DNA from 3 places in the Pantoea sp. CFCC18179 genome. Region 3 is predicted to be linked to each of the others. Evidence: predicted binding sites of a transcription regulator. Region 3 holds the regulator's gene; each other region holds the start of a gene.
What was found. Region 3 encodes LexA, which represses DNA repair genes until DNA is damaged. Its sites were predicted from a motif close to TNCTGTATGTACATACAGNA; they were not measured.

Region 1 (4,281 bases), on a different contig from region 3:
GATGTTTGAATATCGCTTTAGCGGCAACGGCGAATTAGCCGGGCACAATTTAGGTAATTTGATGCTGAAAGCGTTGGATCACCTGAGCGTGCGTCCGCTGGAAGCCATCAACATCATTCGCAATTTACTCAAAGTTGATGCCTTCTTGATTCCGATGTCGGAACAGCCAGTGGATTTGGTGGCGCAGGATGACGAAGGCAATATGGTGTACGGCGAAACCGCGATTGATGAAATGAAGCAGCCGCCGCAAGAATTGATGCTGCATCCTAACGTCCAACCCACGCGAGAAGCGCTTGATGCGATTGCCGAAGCGGATTTAATTCTGATCGGTCCCGGCAGTTTTTACACCAGCCTGATGCCGATTCTGCTGATGGAAGAGATGGCGCGTGCGCTGCGTCGCACGCCCGCGACGATGGTATTTATTGGCAATCTGGGTAAAGAGTTAAGCCCGGCCGCCGCCGGATTAACCGTGGCGGATAAATTGGCGATGATGGAAAAAGCCATTGGTAAGCGGGTGATTGATGCGATTGTGGTCAGCCCCGCATCCGATATCAGCGGGGTTGAAGAACGTGTGGTGATCCGCGAACCGCTGGAAGCCGCCGATATCAAATATCGTCACGACCGCCAGCTGTTGCGCATCGCGCTGGAGCACGCGATTCAGGCATTTTAATTTTCCGCCGCGCATCCATGCGCTGCGTTTCGTAGGGTCGCCATTTATGGTGACCTGGACGCGCATCACGACGCCGCAATAAACAGCTCGCGCAATTGATGCAACTGATCGCGTACGCTGGCGGCTTCTTCGAACTCCAGATTCTGCGCGTGTTGCTGCATCTGCCCTTCCAGCTCGTGAATCTTCTTCTGCATCGCCTGCGGCGTAAGCGCCAGATAATTCGCTTCGGCTTCCGCTGCGGTTCGTGACGCGGTTTTGCCTTTGCCGCGTGTTTTCACCACGTTACGGCCCAGCTCCAGAATATCGGTGATTTTCTTATTGAGTCCTTGCGGCACGATGCCGTTATCTTCGTTGTATTTCTGCTGCTTCTCGCGACGGCGTTCGGTTTCGCCCATCGCGCGTTCCATCGACGGCGTAATTTTATCGGCATACAGAATTGCCCGACCGTTGATGTTACGCGCCGCACGGCCAATGGTCTGAATCAGCGAGCGTTCGGAGCGCAGGAAACCTTCTTTATCGGCATCCAGAATCGCCACCAGCGACACTTCCGGCATATCCAAACCTTCACGCAGCAAGTTGATGCCGACCAGCACATCGAACTCGCCGAGACGCAGATCGCGAATGATCTCCATGCGCTCGACAGTATCAATGTCCGAGTGCAGATAACGCACCTTCTCGCCGTGTTCGACCAGATATTCGGTGAGATCTTCCGCCATACGCTTGGTCAGCACCGTCACCAGCACACGCTCATTGATCTCAACGCGTTTGCGGATTTCGGAGAGCAAGTCATCCACCTGCGTTGCCACAGGGCGCACTTCCAGCACTGGATCAAGCAAACCAGTTGGACGCACCAACTGATCAATCACTTCGTCACCGGATTTCTCCAGCTCGTAATTGCCTGGCGTAGCTGAGACATAAATGGTTTGCGGTGCCGCGGCTTCAAACTCTTCGAAGCGCATTGGACGGTTATCCAGCGCCGACGGCAAACGGAAGCCATATTCCACCAGCGTCTCTTTGCGCGCGCGGTCGCCACGATACATGCCGCCAATCTGCGGGATAGTCACGTGCGATTCGTCAACCACCAGCAAACCGTCGGCGGGCAAGTAGTCGAACAAGGTTGGCGGCGGTTCGCCCGGCCCGCGTCCAGAAAGGTAGCGCGAATAGTTTTCGATGCCGGAGCAGTAGCCCAACTCGTTCATCATTTCGAGATCGAACTGGGTACGCTGCGAGATGCGCTGCTCTTCCAACAGTTTGTTGTTCTCCAGCAGTACCTTGCGGCGGATCACCAGCTCATCTTTGATCTCTTCCATCGCCTGCAAAATACGTTCGCGCGGCGTGACGTAGTGCGTTTTCGGATAGACCGTAAAGCGTGGGATCACCGAGTCGACTTGCCCGGTGAGCGGATCAAACAGCGACAGCCGCTCAACTTCTTCATCAAACAGCTCGATACGCAGCGCAATCTCATCGGATTCCGCCGGGAACACGTCGATCACTTCACCGCGTACGCGGAAGGTACCGCGCTGGAATGCCTGATCGTTGCGGGTGTATTGCAGCTCGGCAAGGCGTCGCAGAATGCTGCGCTGATCGATAATCATGCCGCGCGTCAAATGCAGCATCATTTTCAAATAGAGATCGGGATCGCCCAAACCATAAATCGCCGAAACCGAGGCCACTACGATGACATCGCGGCGTTCCAACAGCGCTTTGGTCGCCGATAATCGCATCTGCTCGATGTGTTCATTCACCGACGCATCTTTTTCGATAAAGGTATCGGAACTCGGCACATAGGCTTCAGGCTGGTAGTAATCGTAGTACGAGACGAAAAACTCTACGGCGTTATCCGGGAAGAACTCTTTCATCTCTCCGTACAGCTGCGCCGCCAGCGTTTTGTTTGGCGCCAGCACCATGGTGGGGCGATTAAGATCGGCAATCACATTGGCAATGGTGAAGGTTTTACCCGAGCCGGTTACGCCCAACAGCGTTTGATGGGCGAGTCCATCTTCCAACCCCTCTTCCAGGCGACGAATGGCCTCAGGCTGATCGCCTGAAGGCTTGAAAGCGGAGTTGAGTTTAAAGGCTTTGCTCATGTTTTAGCGGTTCCAGCAGATGAAGTCGGCGGGCAGGCTGGTAATTCTACTCTGCTATGGCGAATTTGCCAGAAAAAAATACTGGACATAATCACAGTAAGCTTGCACGATAATGGGACTTCGCCATGGATTTCTTCAGTGCAATTTAAGCGGCACAACGCAAACTGTTGTTGCGCAATGTTATCCCCAAACGGAGGATGCTTTTAACATTTGTCAATAGAGTGTCATTAAATTGCAGTGAGATGACAAGGCAGATAAATCGCATGCTTGTTTTTTACTAACCTGCTGTTTTTATTAGACATGACTCAAAAGTCCAGTTTCTCAGCATAATGTATGAAGGCCGCGATTTTCCTCGCTTGCGCCCGGTTTTCAGTCGTTAATGCACAAGGTTATCCACAGTAATGGTGGATAAGTGAATCCAGCCCAAAGCCCATCGGCTGTGTATAAATTTCCTCAACGAGTTCTTAAGGGCAAAAAAAATTTTTTTCGCATTTATTTTTGCCGTTCAGCGTGTCGCATTAACCCTTCTTTTTGCCTGTTAGCCATGGCTGTTTGCTAAAAAACCCAGCGCTTAAGGCCACTTATTTCCGCAGTTTTTGCCTCGTGAACGATCAAATGCACCAGAAACGTTAAGCAGTCAGCACCGTCAAAGTGCAGATAAGTTATCACTCAGTGGAATTGTTAAGCATTGCTCAACTTTTAACGGCCTATTTGCGCGATTTCCTGGCTTAACCGGGTAATATTCCTAACCTGGCCTGGGAATTGCAGTGATTAACCTATCGAGACCTATGGAAAGACGAGGCCATATAGGCTCGCCCAGGCAGATTCTCTGCCAACGACAGCGGTGTCCATTAATCGTGCACGACTGTATGCCAGACGACACAGAGCGGGAGCATTCAGGCTAATAATCTGGAAGGAGTATGTCAGATGCTGAGTTTACGTTCGGTGAATCAGTTTTACGGTCAAAACCACATCCTGTGGGATGTGGATCTCGATCTGCCGCCGGGCACCTGCACCGGCGTGCTGGGCAGTCCGGGCATGGGCAAAACCACGTTGGTCAACTGCATTATGGGTCGTTTGCCGATCAACAGCGGCTCAATGATCTGGCAGGAAGATGGCGCGCCGCCGGAAGATTTGCTGCTGCAACCGGCGGAGATGCGGGCGCGCACCGGAATCGGCTATGTGCCGCAAGGTCGGCATATTTTCTCGCAAATGAGCGTGGAAGATAATTTGCTGATTGCGCTGATGGCGGCGCAGGATGATCGCAGCCGCGCGATTCCGGAGATGGTGTTTGATCTGTTCCCGGCACTCTATTCGTTGCGTCATCAACGCAGCGGCGAGTTACCAATGGAGCAGCAGCAACATCTGGCCCTGGCGCGTGCGCTGGTGCTGCAACCGAAGCTGGTGATCCTTGATGAACCGACGGAAGGCATGTCGCCTTGGCTGGAAGAGGAGATGGGCAATTTAATTCGCCGCTTGAATCGCGAATACGGATTGACGATTTTGTTGCTGGAGCAACATGTA
Region 2 (4,281 bases), on a different contig from region 3:
CGACGGCCCGATACGCATCGCCATCATCCGTAACCTCGGTTCCGACGATAACACCACGCAATTTGTGGCGGGTGCGATTCAGGAAGGCCGCAAGCTGGGCTTTAAGGTCAGCACCTTTCTGAGCAACGGTGACGATGCGCGCTTCCAGGATTTCGTCAATCAGGCGATCAGCCAAAAATATGACGGCATTATTTTGTCGCACGGCAAAGATCCGTACGCCACGGCGCTGGTGCAACGTATCGCCGCTGCGGGCATTAAGCTTTCGGTGTTTGATACGCCGGTGAATACGCCAGTTAACGGTGTCACGGTTACCGCCCAGGATGATGCTTCTTTGGCGCAGGAATCGCTGGGACAGATCGTTAAAGATTTCAACGGCAAGGCGAATATCGTCAAGCTGTGGGTGGCAGGCTTCCCGCCAATGGAACGTCGTCAGGTGGTGTATGAAAAAGTACTGAAAGAGAATCCAGGCATTCAGCAGCTGGAATCGATTGGTGCGGTTTCTTCTGACGTGCAAGGCGATACCGCCAACAAGATTGGCGCGATTCTGGCGAAATACCCAAAAGGCAAAATTGATGCAATTTGGGGCGCGTGGGATGCCTTTAGTCAGGGCGCGTATAAAGCGTTGCAGGAGAATGGTCGTACCGAGATCAAGCTGTATAGCATCGATGTATCCAATCAGGATTTGCAGTTGATGCATGAGAAAAACAGCCCGTGGGTACAGACGGTGGCGGTTGATCCGAAAACCATTGGTGCAGTGAATATGCGTCTGGTGGCGAATAAGATTGGCGGCGAAGCAACACCGGCGACGTATCAGTTCAAAGCAGCGGCGATTTCACAGCAACAGCTGAATGCTCAGCAAGGCGCGATTAACGTGGCGTCGCTGAATAAGATCATCCCAGGCTGGGGCGAGAACAGCGATTTTATCGCGCCGTGGTTTGCGACATTAGAAGCGAAGGTCGGGAAGAAGTAAGTTTTTCCCTCACCCTAACCCTCTCCCACAAGTGGGAGAGGGAACCGTTCAGTGCACTTTTGAACTTAAGCACGCATTTATTACCACTCTCGATCAGCGCCCTCGCCCGCTTGCGGGATAGGGCTGGGGTGAGGGACAGCGCGCACATTCGCACAATCTCACAACCCCAACAGCAACTGCCGCTCCAGCTGCGGATCCACCAGCGTCACATGCAATCCCACCAATCTCACACCACGCCCGCCGCGACGTTCATCCCATGCCTGGCGTGCCACGGCGATCATGTCGTCCTTATTTAAAACCGACCAAACGTGTTCCTGGGTGGTTTGCTGGAAGTCATTAAACTTGAGCTTTACGCCTTGCCGCGCAATCTGCTTATCGGGCTTAATCGCCGTCAGGCGGCGATCCAACTCGGCATAGAGAAAATCGATTATTTCCAGACACTGATCCCAGTTGTGAATATCTTCCATCAGCGTGCGTTCAACACCGAGTGATTTGCGTTCGCGCTCCACCACCACATCGCGATCGTCAATACCGTTGCTGCGTTCCCACAGCACGCGACCAAACTTGCCAAAACGCTTTAATAACAGCGCCAAATCGGCACGCTGTACATCAGCGCAAGTGCGTAAGCCCATCTCTTCCAGTTTCTTAGTGGCCACTTTGCCAACGCCGGGAATTTTGCTGAGTGGCAAGGTGAGTAAAAAATCGGGCATCGCGTGTGGCGTGATAACAAATTGGCCGTTGGGTTTGTTGAGATCGGAAGCGATCTTGGCGAGAAACTTGATCGGCGCAATGCCAGCAGAAGCAGTCAAACCGGTCTCACGCAGGATATCGGCACGAATCGCCTGCGCCATCAGCGTCGCCGATCCCTGACAATGCAGGCTGTTGGTGACATCCAGATAAGCTTCATCCAGCGATAGCGGTTCAATTAACGCGGTGTAACGCGAGAAGATATCGCGAATCTGGCGCGAGGCTTCTTTATAAGCATCGTAGCGGCCAGGTAATAAACGCAGATGTGGACAGAGTTTCAGCGCCATCGCCGTGGGCATCGCGCTGCGTACGCCATATTTACGCGCCGGATAGTTGGCGGTGCTGATCACGCCGCGCTGCACCCGGCTGCCACCAATGGCGATGGGAATGTCACGCAAAGAGGGATCGTCGCGCATCTCAACCGCTGCGAAAAAGCAGTCCATATCGACATGAATAATTTTGCGCATACGCCCTCCGAATACTGGATAAGTATACAGCAGCGAAAAATATCGGCAATAATTGTTGAGAGAGAGATTAAAGTTTACAAATTTCTGGTCGTATTCCCTTTAGGAACGCGCCATTTTCTCGGACACTGGCTTGATTAAAAGCCAGACAATGTTAATGTTGCGCTGCGATAGCGGATATTTCCGATAATGCAATACCCTGACGCTTAGCGTCATCGTTTCTCTTCACATCAAGGTATCTACAGAATGGGCAGAATCGCATTATTGCTTGCGATGATCTTTATGCCGGTCCTAAGCTGGGCAATGAACCCCGAGCCTACGCAACCGCTGGCTCCGGTGAGCAAAGAGCTAAAGAAACAACTGATTGGCACCCCGGTGTTTATTCAGATTTTCAAGGAAGAGCGTACGCTGGAACTGTACGGCAAAATCGGTAATGAATATCGTCTGCTGGACAGCTATCGCATTTGTAATTTCTCTGGCGGTTTAGGTCCTAAACGTCGTCAGGGCGATTTTAAAAGTCCGGAAGGCTTTTATAACGTCAAGCTGAACCAATTAAAACCAGACAGCCGCTTTTACCGCGCCATTAATACCGGTTTTCCAAACCAATACGATCGCGCTAAAGGCTATGACGGCAACTATTTAATGATTCACGGTGATTGCGTATCAATTGGCTGCTACGCGATGACTAATGCGTCGATGGATGAGATCTTCACCTACACTAACGCCGCGTTGCGCAATGGTCAGCAGGAAATTCAGGTGAACATCTATCCGTTCCGCATGACCGACAGCAATATGGAACGTCACAAATACTCGACGTACATTAATTTCTGGCGTGAACTGCAACCAGGCTATGCCTACTTTGCGAAGTACCGCGTGCCGCCAACGGTGAATGTGACGGCAACCGGCCAATATGCGGTGAACAGCACGCCGGTAATTTCCACACCGGATGCTGCCTCGAAATCATTCCTGGCGCTCACCCAGGCAAAATAATGCCCACTCGCCTGGCACTATCCGGTGCCAGGTTTCATTCCCTGTCAGCGGTTGCGTGGCAATCACCGTCACCACATCTTGCGGCGTGGTTTGCTGCTGAAAATCAATCTCCACATCCTGATCGAGCAACGTGGCTTTGCCAAACGGCGCGCGGCGCGTAATCCAGTACAAGTTGGTCGAGCAGAACGCCATCAAATATCGTCCATCCGATAACAACATGTTGAACACGCCCTTTTCACGCATTTCTGCCGCCAATTCGGCGATATAGCGGAATACTGCTGGCCAGTTGCCTGGCGTTCGTGGATAGCGTTCAGCGAGTTTGTGCAGAATCCAGCAGAAGGCTTTTTCGCTGTCGGTTTCACCCACCGGGCGGAATGAACCGGTCTCAAGCTGGCGATAACCTTTCAGCTGCCCGTTATGGGCGTAAGTCCAATTGCGGCCCCACAGCTCACGCGTGAACGGATGGGTGTTTTCCAGCGACACTTCACCGCGATTCGCCTGGCGAATATGCGCCACCACCGAATGCGATTTGATCGGATATTCCTGCACCAAACGGGCAATCGGCGAGTTGAAGCTTGGCTGCGGATCTTTGAAGGTGCGGCAACCTTTACCTTCATAAAAGGTGATGCCCCAACCATCTTTGTGCGGCCCGGTTCCACCGCCACGCTGCACCAGACCGGTAAAACTGAAACAGATGTCCGTGGGGACATTGGCGCTCATCCCGAGCAATTCGCACATAGCAACCGCCTTAAGTTAGAACCTCCTGCGCATCGCAGGAGGAACACGTCATTACTTAACCATCTCTTTTTCGATCAACAGCATCAGGATGTGGATCACTTTAATGTGGATCTCCTGAATGCGGTCGGCATAACCGAAGTGTGGCACACGAATTTCGATATCTGCCGTGCCTGCCATTTTGCCACCATCTTTGCCGGTCAAAGTGATCACTTTCATCCCTTTGGCGCGTGCCGCTTCAATCGCTTTGATGATGTTGGCGGAATTGCCAGAGGTGGATAAGCCCAGCAGTACATCGCCTTCACGCCCTACCGCTTCGATATAGCGTGAGAACACATAGTCATAGCCGAAATCGTTGCTGACGCACGAAAGGTG
Region 3 (4,281 bases):
CCGTGTGCCTTACCGATCACTACGCTAAATGATCGGTGGGTAGGAGCATCTTCCTAATCGGGAATTACCAGCGGTAATCTTTATTGGTGGTTTCCCAATCCTTCACTTCTTTCTCGGCTTCATCTTTCGCGTAGCCGTAGCGTTCCTGAATTTTGCCGACCAGCTGATCGCGCTTACCTTCAATCACGGTCAGATCGTCATCAGTGAGTTTTCCCCACTTCTCTTTAAATTTCCCTTTAAACTGCTTCCAGTTGCCGCTCGCTTCGTCTTTGTTCATATAATCCTCCACGTCATCCTGAGTGAGACGGGTAATCCCCTAGATAAAGAAGGAAATACCCACACAACGCGCTACTCATTTGCGCCGTTTGAGATAATTATAGTAGGCGCTGCGCAGTTTGCTGGGAAATACAGATTAATCTGTAGGTTACGCTTCGCTTATCAAGCATTAAACCAGCTGTCATGCCGCCAATGGCCGCGCCAGACCAGCCACAGCGTTAACCCGCGCAAAGCAAGAAACACCGTAACGGCCAGCCACAAGCCGTGATTGCCCAGCCACGGCAATGTCAAAAGCGTAATGCCATAACCGATCGCCGCCATCACCATGCTGTTACGCATTTCACGTCCACGCGTGGCACCGATAAACATGCCATCCAGCAGATAACACCACACGCCAACCAGCGGCAAAATCACCTGCCAGATGAGGTAGCGATCAGCCATTTCACGCAGCGCTTCAAGGGAAGTCAGCATGGCGACGATCTGCGGTCCGGTGCAGGCATAAATCACCGCAAACATTAGCGCGACAAAACACGCCTGACGACAGGCTGCATGCCAGATTAGCAGTAACTTACTGCGATCCTTGGCGCCAACCGCTTCGCCGGAACAGGCTTCGACCGCGTAAGCAAAGCCATCTAACGCATAGGCCGTGAAAGTCAGGAACATCAGCAACACCGCATTGACCGCCACCACATCCGGGCCAATACGCGCGCCAAGTAACGTCAACGAAGCGAAACAGATTTGCAGCATGAGGGAACGCAACATGATGTCGCGATTAAGACGGAACAAGCGCGCCGCATCGCCGCGCCAGCTGCTTTTTAATAATGAAAAGTGAATACCGCGCATCTTGAGTACTCGCGCCACCATCCACAAACCAACGGCAAGCGTGACATATTCCGCCGTTGCAGTTGCTGCCGCCGCACCGGCCACGCCCCAATGCAGCTTAAGCACGAACAGCAGATCGAGCAGGATGTTGACCAGATTACCGATAATCAGCAGCACCATCGGCGCGCGCGCATACTGCACGCCGAGCAACCAGCCGAGAATCACTAAATTGGCTAGCGTGGCGGGCGCGCTGAGCCAGCGAATCTCAATAAATATTTGCGCCTGTTGCTGCACTGCGGCACTACCGCCCATCAATGCGGCGGCCAAATTACTCGCTGGCGTTCTTAACAGCATAAACAGCATGCCAAACACCAACGCGATCAGCAGCGGCTGGGTTAACGCGCGCGCCAGTGCAGTTTTATCATTGGCGCCAAAAGCTTGAGCGGTAAGCCCGGTGGTGCTCATACGCAGGAATAGCAGCAACATAAAGATAAAACTGGTTGCTGTCGTGCCCACCGCGACGCCGCCCAAATAGATTGGGCTGTCGAGATGACCAATCACTGCGGTATCCACCACGCCCAATAATGGAACGGTGATATTAGAGAGGATCATCGGCAGCGCTAGCCGCCAGAGTGTTTTATCTGAAGAGGAAAACAGCCGCATCAGCCCATTCCGTTTTATGCGGTGATCAGCGTGATGACGCCGGACTGTGCCGCAGAAGAAGTTTTAGAAAAGTAGAATAGCAGACTGCGGCCAGCGAATGTTTCGCCGCCGCAGTTGGGGAAAAGCAGAAATAAATCAGAGCCACTCGCCGTTACGCACGATGCCAACCGCCAAACCTTCAATGGTCAGCAGTTGCTCGCGAGTATCAACGACAATCGGTTGGAAATCGTTGTTTTCTGGCAGCAAATGCACAATCGCGCCCTGCTTTTTCCAGCGTTTCACCGTGACTTCATCATCAATGCGCGCCACCACAACCTGGCCGTTACGCACTTCCTGCGTTTTGTGCACTGCTAATAGATCGCCATCCATAATGCCGATGTCTTTCATCGACATACCGCTAACGCGCAGCAGAAAATCCGCGCTCGGTTTGAAAAGGTTGGCATCTACTTGATAGTGCGCTTCGATATGTTCTTGTGCCAACAGTGGTTCACCCGCAGCAACACGGCCAATCAGCGGCAGCCCTTCGCTCGGTTCTTCTTCCATTAGCAAACGAATCCCGCGCGATGCGCCGGAAACGATTTCAATTACGCCTTTACGCGCCAGCGCTTTCAGATGCTCTTCAGCAGCATTGGGCGAGCGAAAACCCAGTTGCGCAGCAATTTCCGCACGCGTTGGCGGCATGCCCGTCTGGTTAATATGGTCGCGAATCAGGTCATAGACCTGTTGCTGCCGTGCAGTTAACGCTTTCATCCCGCCCCCTGGTTGTTTATACAGTCGCTGTGAGTATATACAGGTATTGGCGGAATGAAAACCATAACAGAGGGAAAAATCAGCGGGTTGAGGAATCTGGAATCTTTATCTCAAATGCGACCAGAGCAAGGCGATCCAAACAAACAGAGCCAGTAAGATAGTCAGCAGTACCGCAGCCGACCCCATATCTTTGGCGCGCCCCGCTAGCGGATGCTGCTCCTGGCCGATGCGATCAACCACGGATTCGATGGCACTATTAAGGACTTCGACAATGACCACCAGCATCACAGAGCCAATCAACAGCACGCGGGTGATGGCATCCACATCCAACCAGCATGCGATAACAATCGCCATTAGCGCCGCAACCGCTTCCTGGCGAAACGCGGCTTCATGCTGCCAGGCAGCGCGCAATCCTTGCCAGGAATAACCGGCTGCTTTCACTATTCTTACAATACCGGTGACATTATTTGCCATGTACGTGGAACCCTTGATCTATTTTGACGTCAATGTGTGGCAGTGTGAGGCGGCAGAGCCACAGATCTTCGCTGCGCTTTCTGGTATGCTTGCCGCGCTTTGCTAACAAGAGGCTTTAAGTTGTCTATGTCAGGTTGGCGTAAACTCTATTACAAATTATTGAATTTACCACTCTCTATTTTGGTAAAAAGTAAGGTCATTCCGACCGATCCTGTCTCTGAACACGGGATCGATCCGACACGTCCGGTGATGTATGTTTTGCCTTATGATTCAAAGGCTGACTTGCTGACATTGCGGGCGCAATGTTTGAAACATGATCTGCCCGATCCGCTGGCACCGCTAGAGATCGATGGCACCTTACTTCCCCGCCACGTGTTTATTCACGATGGCCCGCGCGTTATTCCTTATTTCGTGGCAAATCCGGAATCGGTAAAGCTCTTCCACGACTACCTCGATCTGCACCGCAGCAACCCGCAGCTTGATGTGCAGATGTTGCCGGTCGCGGTGATGTTTGGTCGTGCGCCGGGACGTGAGACGTTGGGCGAAGCCGCGCCACACTTGCGCGTGCTGAATGGCGTGCAGAAGTTCTTCGCCATTCTGTGGCATGGTCGCGACAGCTTTGTGCGCTTCTCACAAACCGTTTCGCTGCGCCAAATGGCCACCGAGCACGGCACCGATAAGTCGATTGCACAGAAACTGGCACGCGTAGCGCGGATTCACTTCGCACGCCAACGTTTGGCGGCGGTTGGGCCGAGCTTGCCGGCGCGTCAGGATCTCTTCAACAAGCTGCTTCAATCCAAAGCGATTGAAAAGGCAGTAGAAGATGAAGCGCGCAGTAAAAAGATTTCGCATGAGAAAGCCCAGCAACACGCCATCGAAATGATGGAAGAAGTCGCGGCCAACTTTTCCTATGAAGCGATTAAAATCACCGATCGCGTAATGGGTTGGCTGTGGAGCCGCTTATATCAAGGTATCAATGTGCATGGCGGCGAGCGCGTCCGTCAGCTGGCGCAGGATGGCCATGAGATCGTTTATGTGCCCTGCCACCGCAGTCACATGGACTATCTGCTGCTCTCATATGTCCTTTATCACCAGGGTTTGGTGCCGCCGCACATTGCTGCCGGTATCAACCTGAATTTCTGGCCAGCGGGCCCGATTTTCCGCCGTTTGGGTGCGTTCTTTATTCGTCGTACCTTTAAAGGCAACAAACTCTACTCCACCGTATTCCGTGAATATCTGGGCGAGTTGTTTAGCCGTGGTTACTCGGTTGAATATTTCGTGGAAGGTGGACGTTCG

Region 1: uvrB (excinuclease ABC subunit UvrB) is a predicted target of LexA. The motif match lies at 2,837-2,856, and genes of this name have one in related genera.
Region 2: dinB (DNA polymerase IV) is a predicted target of LexA. The motif match lies at 2,197-2,216, and genes of this name have one in related genera.

Annotation. Positions count from the first base shown of each region.
Region 1 covers NZ_JBNBPM010000005.1:77,003-81,283, forward strand. The annotation lists gene ACPUC7_RS11640 (gluconeogenesis factor YvcK family protein) at 1-670, shown strand, start outside; gene uvrB (excinuclease ABC subunit UvrB) at 736-2,757, opposite strand; gene ACPUC7_RS11650 (ABC transporter ATP-binding protein) at 3,685-4,281, shown strand, end outside.
Region 2 covers NZ_JBNBPM010000013.1:110,424-114,704, forward strand. The annotation lists gene ACPUC7_RS20120 (sugar ABC transporter substrate-binding protein) at 1-970, shown strand, start outside; gene dinB (DNA polymerase IV) at 1,129-2,184, opposite strand; gene dpaA (peptidoglycan meso-diaminopimelic acid protein amidase) at 2,428-3,171, shown strand; gene ACPUC7_RS20135 (class II glutamine amidotransferase) at 3,142-3,909, opposite strand; gene lpcA (D-sedoheptulose 7-phosphate isomerase) at 3,961-4,281, opposite strand, start outside.
Region 3 covers NZ_JBNBPM010000004.1:78,687-82,967, reverse strand. The annotation lists gene ACPUC7_RS09940 (CsbD family protein) at 65-277, opposite strand; gene dinF (MATE family efflux transporter DinF) at 439-1,761, opposite strand; gene lexA (transcriptional repressor LexA) at 1,897-2,511, opposite strand; gene ACPUC7_RS09925 (diacylglycerol kinase) at 2,617-2,985, opposite strand; gene plsB (glycerol-3-phosphate 1-O-acyltransferase PlsB) at 3,112-4,281, shown strand, end outside.